Regions from separate parts of the Blautia wexlerae DSM 19850 genome, predicted to be linked through region 1. Evidence: riboswitches for the same ligand, from Rfam matches in the RefSeq annotation. Region 1 holds a riboswitch; the other holds the start of a gene.

Region 1 (5,877 bases):
GTGAGAATGAATCAAAGCTGTTTCGAAATGTAACTGCAGCTGATATGGGAATTACGGAGAATAAAGGAACTGTAAAATACTACGGTGCAAATAATCAGGAATATATCGTAACCTATTCCAAAAGTATGGTGACGGGATGGTATACACTTGCCATGATTCCAGTTAATGTTTTCAGCAAGAATATTGCTACAGATCTTACCAGGGCAATATTGATTCTGGTAACTATAGAAATTATTTTATCTGTTACTACGGCTGTTCTTATTTCCAGAAAGATTGGGAAAAAAGTTTATAAACCGCTGCACATGATAGAGAAAACAGGAGAGGGTAATTTTACTGCAAGAATTGTATATGACAACAGGGATGAGTTTGCGTTTTTTTATAAAAAACTGAATGAAATGAATCAGAACCTGCAGATGTTGGTTCATGAGAAATATGAGATGATGATCCAGAAACGAGACACGGAGATCATGTCGTTAAATATACAGATGAATCCCCATTTTCTCTATAATTCGCTGAATATCATTAACTGGGTATGCCTTAAAGGAGAACAGGAAAATGCCAGCAAAATGCTTTTGGATCTGTCGAGAATGCTTCAGTATACCAGCCAGAATGGTGATGTTCTGGTTCCGCTGTGGGAGGATCTGGACTGGCTTAAACGGTATATTGGAATTATGCAGAAAAGATATCAGGATCAATTTGAAGTGAGTATGGATATACCGGAGTATTTAAGAAGTCTGGAAGTTCCAAAGTTATTTCTGCAGCCGTTTGTAGAGAATGCCATTGTGCATGGATTTAAAAATTATCAGGATTCTGGGAAGATCTGGATTTCAGCAGAGGAAGAAGAAAATGATATTCTTTTTTATGTAGAGGATAATGGATGTGGAATCTGTGAGGAAGATTTGAAAGAGGTTCTGAATAAAGAGCGAAAGAGTATAGGCGTCAGAAATACAAATAAAAGGATTCGTATGATTTATGGAGAGAAATATGGGGTTACCATAAGCTCACAGCTGGAAGAAGGCACAGTTGTAACCATAAGACTTCCACTAAAAGTTAATTCGAAAAAACAGAGTTAGATTAAGGTTATATGGATATTCAATTTTATGAGAAGGCGATTGTGAAAGATTGCCGGAAATAAGGTTGAATATCCATTTTTGATTATAAGCAAATAAATATCATGTATAACAGTATAAAACAGTTGACAACAGTTATGCACTGTTATATACTGTTTGCAGATGGAGGAGAAACATATGCATATAATAATCAATAATTCATCCATGGTACCTATTTATGAACAGATCATAGACCAGATTAAGTCTGCGATTATCAGAGGAGAGTTACAGCCGGACACTGTATTACCTTCAGTACGCAGTTTGTCAAAGGAACTGAAGATCAGTGCCCTGACTGTGAAGAAAGCCTACGACAATCTGGAAGAAGAGGGATTTACCGTCACTGTTCATGGAAAAGGAACCTACGTTGCAGCCACAAATAAAAACCTGATGAGGGAAGAACAGCTCAAAGAAGTGGAACATGATCTGGAGCAGGCGGTCATGAAGGGAAGAAGATGTGGACTGAACGATGAGGAAATCAGAAATCTTTTTGAAATGATCATGGAGGACTAAGACATGTTGAAAATCAGTCATTTGCAGAAACATTACAGAGGTTTTTCGCTGGACTGTTCTATGGAAGTACAGCCTGGGATGATTACAGGACTTATTGGAAGAAATGGTTCCGGGAAATCCACCACATTTAAAGCTCTGCTCGGCTTGATTCATCCGGATGGCGGAGAGATAGAGGTCTTTGGGAAAAAGGCAGAAGAGCTTAGGCCGGAGGATAAACAGAAACTGGGAGTTGTTTTTGCAGATTCAGGCTTCAGTATGTATCTGACAGCAGCGGGCGTGGCCAATATTATGAAAAGCATATATCCGGATTTTGACAGAGAGAAATTCCTGCAGCAGTGCAGAAGATTCAATCTGCCCACAGACAAGAAAATCAAAGAATTTTCCACTGGTATGAAAGCAAAGTTTAAAGTACTGGCAGCATTAAGCCATAAGGCAGAACTGCTGATTCTGGATGAGCCCACAGTTGGTCTGGATGTGATAGCCAGGGATGAAGTGCTGAACATGCTGAGAGAATATATGGAAGAAAATGAAAGCAGTTCTATTCTGATCAGTTCACATATTTCATCAGATCTGGAGAGTCTTTGTGACGATTTTTATATGATCCATGCCGGAAAAATTATCCTTCATGAGGATACAGATGTACTGCTGTCAGATTATGCAGTTCTTAAAGTTGCAGAAGAAGAGTACGAAAAACTGGATCAGCAATACCTTATTAAGATCCGGAAAGAAGCTTATGGATACAGGTGTCTGACAAACCAGAAACAATTTTATATGGAAAATTACCCGGATGTTGTAATTGAGAATGGAAAGATTGATGATCTGGTAATGATGATGGAGGAACAGGTATGAAGGGATTATTTGTAAAGGATATAGAACTGATGAAACAGCAGAAACAGTTTTTTATCCTGGTTGTTGTAATGGAAGTCATCCTGAATCTGGCAGGAAGCGGGAGCGTCAGTTTTGCTACAGGATATTTTACGATTGTCACAGCAATTTTTGCCATTACGACTATAAGTTATGATGAGTTTGATAATGGTCTTGCGTTTCTTATGACCTTGCCGGTTACCAGAAAACAGTATGTGGCGGAAAAATATCTGCTGGGAGCAGGGCTTACGGCTGTAGCGTGGGGAATTGCAACGATAACGGGAGTAATCTGCAAAGGTGTGGCAGAACTTCAGGGGTGTCTGAGTGAGACTATCATTGGCAGCCTGATATACATTCCACTGGCACTTCTTATGCTGGCGGTATCGCTCCCGCTTGTAATACATTTTGGAGCGGAAAAAGGACGTTATATTGCAATGGTCATGTGGGCTATTATATTTGCCGTAGTTTATATTCTGATAAAAACAATGGGACTTTCAGCAGACGCAGTCGATGCATGGCTGAATGGACTGAACTGGGGAATGGTATTGGCCGGAGTTGTATTATTTACAGTAATTGTATATATGGGGTCTTTTTGGATTGGTGTCCGGCTTATGGAGAAGAAAGAATTCTGATGTGTCTCGAATATGGTTGTAATTATAAAAGCAGTGTGCTAAAATTGTATCAGCGTAATTGAATAAGCTGTTAAGTGAACATTATCATATGCAGATTTTGTGTATGGTAATGTGAGAGGGAATCAGGTGAAATGCCTGAACGGTTGCGGCCACTGTATACAGAAAAAAAGCGGGATTGTAATATGTCATTGCATAAATATGTGAGAAGGCGGAATCCGGCTGTCAGAGAGTATCTGGAAATATTTCTGATACAACATTCATGAACTGCTGAAGCATGGATGTTGTATCAGTTTTTATTTTGTGGAAATTTTCTGTGATCTGTGAGTCAGGAAACCTGCCTGACAGCGTAAAGAAGGAGCTTCCGTAAAAAGTATCCGTTATTCTTATCACTTCTATTTTACTTTTTCTGAAGTCCCATCTTTTCGGTTACACGAACAGGTAAATAACATATACGAAAAGAGAGGAAGTCAAATGAAAAACAGGTATTTATCCACAAGAATCATGGCAATTATGATGGCAGCAGCTATGGCAGTTTCCGCAGCTCCGGCAGCTTTTGCAGCAGAGAGAGCAGACTCTGAGACAATCAAAGAGGACAATCAGCCGGCAGCAGATGCAGACGCACAGGATTCAGCAGATGCAGATAAGACAGCAGACGCAGAAGGTACAAAGACAGAATATCCTCTGACCATCACAACCTATGATTATGATGGAAATGAAATCGAAACAACCTATGAAAAGGCACCGGAGAAAGTTCTTGCTGTATATCAGGGAAGCATTGAAACCATGCTTGCACTTGGCCTGGAAGACCGTCTGGTAGCTACTGCAGGTCTTGACAATGAAGTTCCGGATGAACTTAAAGATGCATTTTCAAAAACAAATTATCTTGATGAATTTACCCCATCCCTTGAGACTGTAACGATGTTGGAGCCAGACATGATCTTATCCTGGAGCTCCCTGTTTTCTGATAAAAATCTCGGAAATGTAACAGACTGGATCGACAAAGGCTGCAACACTTATTACAACACAAACACACGCCCTGACGGAGACAGAACTCTGGAAAATGAATTTACAGACATCTTAAATCTTGGAAAGATTTTTGATGTACAGGACAAAGCACAGGCAATCGTAGATGATGCAAAGGCAGTGATCGATAAAACTCTTACAGCAACAGCAGATGTAGAAGAGAAACCAAGCGTAATGGTTCTGGAACCTCTTGGAGAAGATATCACAAACTATGGTGCAAAGAGCCTTGGTGGAGATATGGTAACACAACTGGGTGCGACTCTGGCAAACCCGGATGCTTCTACAGCAGGAAAAGAAGATATCATTGCAGCAAACCCTGATGTGATTTTTGTTGTATACATGCCATATGCAGGTGATGATCCGGAAACTGTAAAAGAAAGCCAGCTTGCCGTTATCAAGGATGACGAAGCACTTCAGAGCCTTGACGCTGTAAAGAACGGTCGTGTTTATCCGATCATGCTCAGTGAAATGTACGCAAGTGCAACACGTACACAGGATGGTATTGAAACTTTCGCAAAAGGATTATATCCGGATGTGAATCTTGACTGATTGAGGACATAACAGTGAAAGAACAGGTTTCACAGACAAAAAAAGGCAATGTGCTCAGAACATCCATGTATGTGGCAGTCCTCATCGGACTTGCAGGATTTCTTATTTTTTCCATACTTGCGGCGATTACTTTTGGTAATGCTGACCTGTCACTGAAGGATGTGTACAGTGTCATTGTTTATAAATTATTTCATATAAAAAGTCTGTCCGCCTATGCAGAAGGTGCAATTCACGATGTTGTATGGCTGATCCGACTGCCCAGAGTCCTGCTGGCTCTGGCAGTTGGAATGGCTCTTTCTGTATGTGGCGTAGTAATGCAGGCAATCGTGCAGAACCCGCTGGCAGATCCGTATGTACTTGGTATTTCATCCGGCGCGTCTCTTGGTGCAACGCTGGCAATCATGCTCGGAATCGGAAGCTTTCTTGGCGGGAATTCTGTCGGAGTTACTGCTTTTATTGGCGCGATGATCACCTCCTTTGCAGTTATTGCTATTGCAAATATGGGAGGAAAGGCAACATCAGCTAAGCTGATCCTTGCCGGAATGGCGGTCAGTGCGGTGTGCTCTGCTTTTTCAAATTTTGTTATTTACATTACGAATGACAAAAATGCAGCTACGGAAGTTATGAAATGGAGCATGGGAAGTCTTGCAGGGGCAAGCTGGGCCAGAGTAGGTGTGATGCTTCCGGTTACTCTGATATGTGTGGTCATCTTCTGGACGCAGTATCGAAACCTGAATCTGATGCTTTTGGGAGATGAAGTTTCTATCACACTTGGAACAGATTTACACAGATTGAGAACATTTTACCTGATTGTTGCTTCTGTAATGATTGGATTTGCCGTATATTGTGCTGGCGTGATCGGATTTGTAGGACTTGTGATTCCTCATGTAGTCAGGATTCTGTTTGGAACTGACCACAGAAGATTACTTCCACTGAGTGCACTTTTTGGCGCGTCTTTTCTGATCTGGTGTGATGTGGCATGTCGTGTGATCCTGAAGAATTCTGAGATGCCGATCGGTGTGCTGGTATCCATTATCGGTGCTCCATGCTTTATTTATCTGCTTGTGCGGAAATCCTATGGATTTGGAGGTAGTAAGTAATGAAAATCACTACAGAAGATATTCAGGTTGGATTTCACGCCAGACAGATACTGAAGGGAATTTCCATAGAGTCAAAGGATAAGGAACTGG
Region 2 (5,877 bases), 450 kb from region 1:
TGCCCATTTTTTATTGTCTGCTCCATTCTTCTCACCCAGAACGTGAATGGCAGTTCCATTTGGAATCTTGCTGTCATTCAGTTTAACACTCTGAGTGTCTGCTTCATCATAAATATCTACCCCGCCCTGTGTACTCTGTACGATCATATAATAATCTGTTACATAATCCGGATTCTGACCCTTTCCGTCATCCGCATAAACAGAAACCACTGTCAGAATAAAGCACAGTACCATTGCTATTACTGTTCCAAACCTTCTCTTCATAATCTCTTTCCTTCATTTCTTATTTTCTTTTTACAGCAGATGAACTTTTATATTTGCTGTATGTATTTCCATATGGCTCTTTAACATATGCTTTTACCGCATAATAGTATGATACACCTTTTTGTGCTTTTTTGTCCAGATAAGAAGAACTATTTCCATTGGAAATTTTCTTTATCAATTGATAGGAACCACCTTTTTTCTTTCTGTAAATATAATAGCCGTCACATTTTTTCTGAGGCTTCCACCGGATACGGATTCCACTTTTCTCAGATTTCACAGAAGTAACCTTCTGCACTGCAGGTGCTGCTTTAATCACATCGCCGGTTTTATATTTACCTGAATATCTTTTTCCGGATGCTTCATAATATGCTTTTACTGTATAACGGTATGATGCATTAGCCGTAACCTTACTATCTTTATATTTTAATTCCGATGTCCCGACATCTGCAATTTTGGACCACTTTCCACCTGCTGCAGGTTTTCTGTACACATAATATCCTGTAGCTCCGGAAACTTTTTCCCATGAAATAAGGTTATATCCGGAATTATATGCCTTCACCTGAAATACCGGTGTATCCGGCACCCATGACTGATTCAGGGTCCTTGTATGTGCCTTGATCCTTGCCGTCCAGTTTTTCGTCTTTCCATCTGTCCACCTGGCCGTTTCCGATGCACTCTTATAGAATGTCTGCCCTGTTTCTATCCCCGCCGTACAGGTAAACCAGTTCCCATAACTGGACTTTGCTTCCACTCCAAAGCTGATTTTGTCAGTCCCACTGTTTGTGATCACAACAGAATATCTGCTTCCCTGTTTCAAAACCACCTCTGGTACACTAATAGTCTGTACACCTGCGATTGGCTGTTCAAACTCATATGGAGCAGCATATGCAGCGGTCCCGCTTTCCGGGTCATATGGATCTGTCAGATCGGTGTATATCTGAATTTTGTAACAGGCATTGTCACTGTTTGTAACAAGATTAACCTCCCCCAGGACTTCTGCTTTTCCCTTTCCTGCAGTTGTCTCATAAACTGCTGCTACTGACTGTCCCGCCTGTATCGGAATCACTGAAAGTGCTGAAGAACCATCATAAAAATAATTATTCCTGTACTTTTGATCCGAAGCAGCCACTGCCTCTGCACTTACAAGTTTACTGATATTGGGATCCTGATAAGAAAGATAGTAATATCCTCCGTCTCCTTTCTTCTCCCCCCAACTGTTTTTGATGATCCACGCACCATCAGATGTTACATTGGAAACAGGAAGGAAATTATCCTTTGAATACGTATCATCCCATCCGACCACTGTCACAATATGATTAATTACAGTCGAATTTGATTTTCCAACAGGATAACAATATGCTGCTGTGTCCGGGTTTACATAATTTTCCTTCATATAAAGCATAATGGATACTGCATGGTCATTCAGCAACATTTCCTTCATACGTTCCTCACTGTATTTGGAAACAGATGCATTTTTCAGATATGCCGCTGAATTATAAGCCTTACTTCCCGGAATCTGTACAGTCAGATCCTGCTGATGCGAAGAATCCGTAGGAAATGGTACATCGGCCTCTGTAGTCATTCCCGACCATGTACTGAGATAAATAGCCGCCAGGTGATCATTACCTCCTATTACATGATAATTTCCCAGTACATAATTCTTATCATCGGGGGTATTTCCAAGAGGATCATTCTGTCTGTTGGAGAAAAAATATGATAAATGTTCTTCTGACAGATCGTAGGTTCCTTTGTTCTGTGCCAGAAGCGAAGTCTCCATGATTGCTGCCATACCAAAAGCCCAGCAGGTTCCAAATGGATTCTGATTCTTTACGAGCGTAACTAATCCTTCCTTTCTGGCATCATAGGAAGATGGAAATGCAGCCTCCCTGTTTCCATATGCAGCATAAACTGATGTCAGATCACTCTCCACTTCAATTCCCGGATCCAAAGGTTTTAAATTTTTAAAGGGTTCCAGTTCTTCCTTTCTTTCCTCTTCTGTCAACGGACGACCCTTAATATACCTGATTCCGTCTGTACCCTCTTCTGAGTTTTCTCCATCCTGAAACTCCTGTTTTGCATCATCGCTTCCGAACAATTCTGCATCCGATCCCGTATCTGTTCCAAATTCATCTGCCTGTGAACTTTGAAAGTCTTTCAGATCTGATGTATTTTCTTCTGTCTCCCTGTTGACTCCGGATCCAAACATTTCCTGACCCGCAGCGGGTACCGATGTACAAACCATTGAATAAGCCAGAAAAACTGACAATGCGCGTATCGCTGTATTTCTTTTTTTCATGTAGTAGTTAACTCCCTTACATAAATATAATATCATTATATCAGTATCTTTTTTGTTTTTCAACCATGATCAATGACAAAAACCGTCGGAAAACAGTGAATTTTCCCTGTTTTCCGACGGCTCTATGTAGAAATGCAGAGCTCTGCCGACAAGAAAATGTCGCCAGGAAAAGACGTCAAATGCCTGTGATGCATTTTCTTCTGTGCATGTGAAAAGTGTGGAAAATGTGTGTGAAATGCTTTATATACTAACTCAGAACAGACTTGAAAATCTTACAGACTCTTCTCTTTTGCTATCCTTATTCTAGCAGAACAAGCATTGTATTACAATGAAAATCGTTCTTTCTTATTTGTGCTAATCTGACACATTGTTACTGTTCACTCCGTTCTAAGCAGCGACGCATTCTCCTCTTATTTGCTGATACTTTCCTTTGCTCTTTTCATCATATCAGCCAGTTCCTGGTATTTTCCTGTGACATATCCATAGTTTTTTCGCTTATGCGGAAGCATACAGTTTGTGCAGTCTTTAATTCCCTTTTCCGTATACCGGAAATTCCCACCGCATTTCTCACCCAGGGCATATAGCGGGCAATAACAGAACAGACAGTTAAAATCATCCGGATCTGCATTCTTATGACACGGAAAAAATTCACATTTCTTATGACTGAAATAAGAATATTCTTTCCCTTCCCAATAAGGTTTCTCCATTGCTACCTCTCCTCTCCTGTTGCAAGTTTTTATCTTTCCAGAATAATTCCGTTTTCTCAGTCTCCATCAATCCCACCCATCAGAGGACGAAATAAAAAAAATACTCTAATAAATTATCAATTTCTCTTCACATAACAAAGCATTGAAAATTCATTACAGTATTTTTCACAGATCATACATTTAAAATTAATAAGAGGGAGCGATGCTACCCCGGGGTAGAAAAAAATCCGTTCATGAGTGCGCGGAGGGAACGAATAAATCCGAAGTAGTATCGCCTGCCATTTAATCATGTATAATTCATAAAGAACAGGCGCATTCCATAAAAAATGTCTGCCTTCAGATAAAAGCAGACAACACTCCGAAGCTGCGGATTCAACGGAGTTGGTTGTTACACTTTACACGGAAGTTTAACCTCGCCATACCAAGCAGGTTTCCTGGCTCCAGGCTCATCGCTCCTCTCTCCTTCTCATGCTATGGCACAATGGACATTCTGAGATTTGCTCCTCTGTTACAGTGACCGGATCGCTCAGGTTTCTCACCTGATTCCCTCTTTCTGTACTGTTCTTTCTCACAGTATCAGCACTTAATATGTTCTGTATGGAATTATACTGTCATTATAATAACACCCTGCAGCAAGCTTGTCAACTATTTATCAATATATTTTTCAATATTCCACACCTTCCGGCAGCGGATCCCATTCATTCAGACCAAGACTCTGTCTGAATTTTGCTTCTTCCAGACTCAGCTTTGGAACATCCTCATTCAAAAACGCTCTCAGCTCATCAATCCCCTCTCCGGTCACATTGTTTACCAGAAAAATTCTTTCACATCCTGCATTCAGCATCCACTGACGCACCATTGGAACATTCGCATAAGGAGAATCTATTTTCGTAATGATTCCTATCAGTGGTCTCAGAATAAATGCATTACTGCCATAGCCAAACAAACTGAAAGGTTCATCTGCTGACTGTACCATTGCCACCACATCTGCTTCAAAAGAAAAACAGGCCAGCCCTACGCTGAAATGCTTGGACTCTGCATACTCTCCCGGCGAATCAATGGTATCATCATCCGTATTCGTATACTGCGTTTTTACATAATGAAGTTTTTCGCCTTTTAATGCCTGCGTTAATGAAGTCTTACCTGCTTCACTTCTGCCCATCAGAAATATTTTCTTCATATTTAATGTCTGTCCCTTTCACTTCTCTCAGCTATTCCGGCAGTTACATAAGCACCATCGGTACAGAATAACTGACTTTTCGTATGTTTTAACTTTTGTGAACTGCACAAGTCTTAAAGCCAAGCACCTCTCTAAAAAATTTCACCACTTCTTCCACTGCAGTCTGAACTTCCGTCAGACCTCCCGTAAGGATCAATGATCCGCTGAAGCGATCCATGAAACCAATCTCTACATTTGCACTTTTCACTGCAATATCAGCAGCTACAACCACTGCTTCCCATGGGGTAAAACGAATCATTCCAATTGCTTCTCCTGTGTGGTCTTCTCCCTCATGGACTCCAATATGCAGACCAAGATTCTGATAAATACAGCTCTGTGAAGGATTGATCACATGCGCCAGGCACACTTCCTTTCCCGGAACCCTTACCCTGGTCATACGCAGCTTTTTTCCCTTTAATTTCTCATAATCCTGGTTATAAAGCTTTTCCAGTAATTCTCTGGTTGTCATCCCTGCCATCCCAACACTTCCTATCTTTTGGTAATCTTGCAGACTACATACCCCAAAGTGTCTCTGAAATAATCCACAACCTCAGTCATCGCTGACATTACATCGGAAATCTCTCCCGTAATGATCAGTGTGCCTGTAAATCGATCTGCAAATCCCAGATAAACATTTCCGCTTTTTACCGCAATATCAGATGCGATCACTGCAGATTCAGGCGGTGTCATATTCATAATTCCGATTGCAGATGAACGGTAATCCACCTGCGGATTCAGTCCAAGCTTCTGGTATATGACCGGAGCCGGCCCTCCCATTACATGTGCAAAAGTAATCTCCTTGCCAGCAACTGTTTCCTGTACAATTCTTATGTGTTCTACATGGTCATTTGCCATTTATCATTCCTCGCTTTCACTATTCAACTATAATCCGGATAATTCATGAGAATATTCTTTCCCGCTGATGTCTCCAAAAACAGATTTAAAATTTTATATGTATCTCTTCAGTTACATAAACTGTACTATCCATCCAATTTTATGTCAAGGTAAAATCCACCTGAAAATCGGTAAAATATTATACATGGTTACGGTTCACTCCGTTCACAGCAACACGCTTCGCGATGCACAGAATTTATGCTAATCGCATAAATTCGCGCGGTATGTCTCGGAATTTTGGCATATTCATGCCAAAACACCTCGCGGAATAATGGTAACTTATACATAAAGAAAAGGAGCATCAGCCCCCTTAGCGATACTCCTTTTCAACCCCTATAAATTTAATTATTTATACTTATTTAATTATACCAGTCTTCTTACAGAAACAATCGTTCTGTACGCTGCGTTATCACTGATCTTAATTCCATCTACAGAGTTCGATGCATGAACGATACGTCCATTCCCCATATAGATTGCAACGTGTCCACCGTAGCAGA

The links. Region 1 has a riboswitch for cobalamin ahead of NQ550_RS03390 (ABC transporter substrate-binding protein). Riboswitches for the same ligand answer to the same signal wherever they lie in the genome.
Region 2: another riboswitch for cobalamin. It lies ahead of NQ550_RS05485 (cysteine-rich small domain-containing protein); the one in region 1 lies ahead of NQ550_RS03390 (ABC transporter substrate-binding protein).

The regions. Positions count from the first base shown of each region.
Region 1 covers NZ_CP102267.1:733,481-739,357, forward strand. The annotation lists gene NQ550_RS03370 (sensor histidine kinase) at 1-1,073, shown strand, start outside; gene NQ550_RS03375 (GntR family transcriptional regulator) at 1,248-1,619, shown strand; gene NQ550_RS03380 (ABC transporter ATP-binding protein) at 1,623-2,468, shown strand; gene NQ550_RS03385 (ABC-2 transporter permease) at 2,465-3,115, shown strand; cobalamin riboswitch at 3,203-3,471, shown strand; gene NQ550_RS03390 (ABC transporter substrate-binding protein) at 3,587-4,687, shown strand; gene NQ550_RS03395 (FecCD family ABC transporter permease) at 4,702-5,787, shown strand; gene NQ550_RS03400 (ABC transporter ATP-binding protein) at 5,787-5,877, shown strand, end outside.
Region 2 covers NZ_CP102267.1:1,179,687-1,185,563, reverse strand. The annotation lists gene NQ550_RS05495 (hypothetical protein) at 1-264, opposite strand, end outside; gene NQ550_RS05490 (C1 family peptidase) at 284-2,560, opposite strand; gene NQ550_RS05485 (cysteine-rich small domain-containing protein) at 2,971-3,267, opposite strand; cobalamin riboswitch at 3,675-3,869, opposite strand; gene NQ550_RS05480 (EutP/PduV family microcompartment system protein) at 3,932-4,447, opposite strand; gene NQ550_RS05475 (BMC domain-containing protein) at 4,536-4,964, opposite strand; gene NQ550_RS05470 (BMC domain-containing protein) at 4,976-5,341, opposite strand; gene NQ550_RS05465 (C40 family peptidase) at 5,744-5,877, opposite strand, start outside.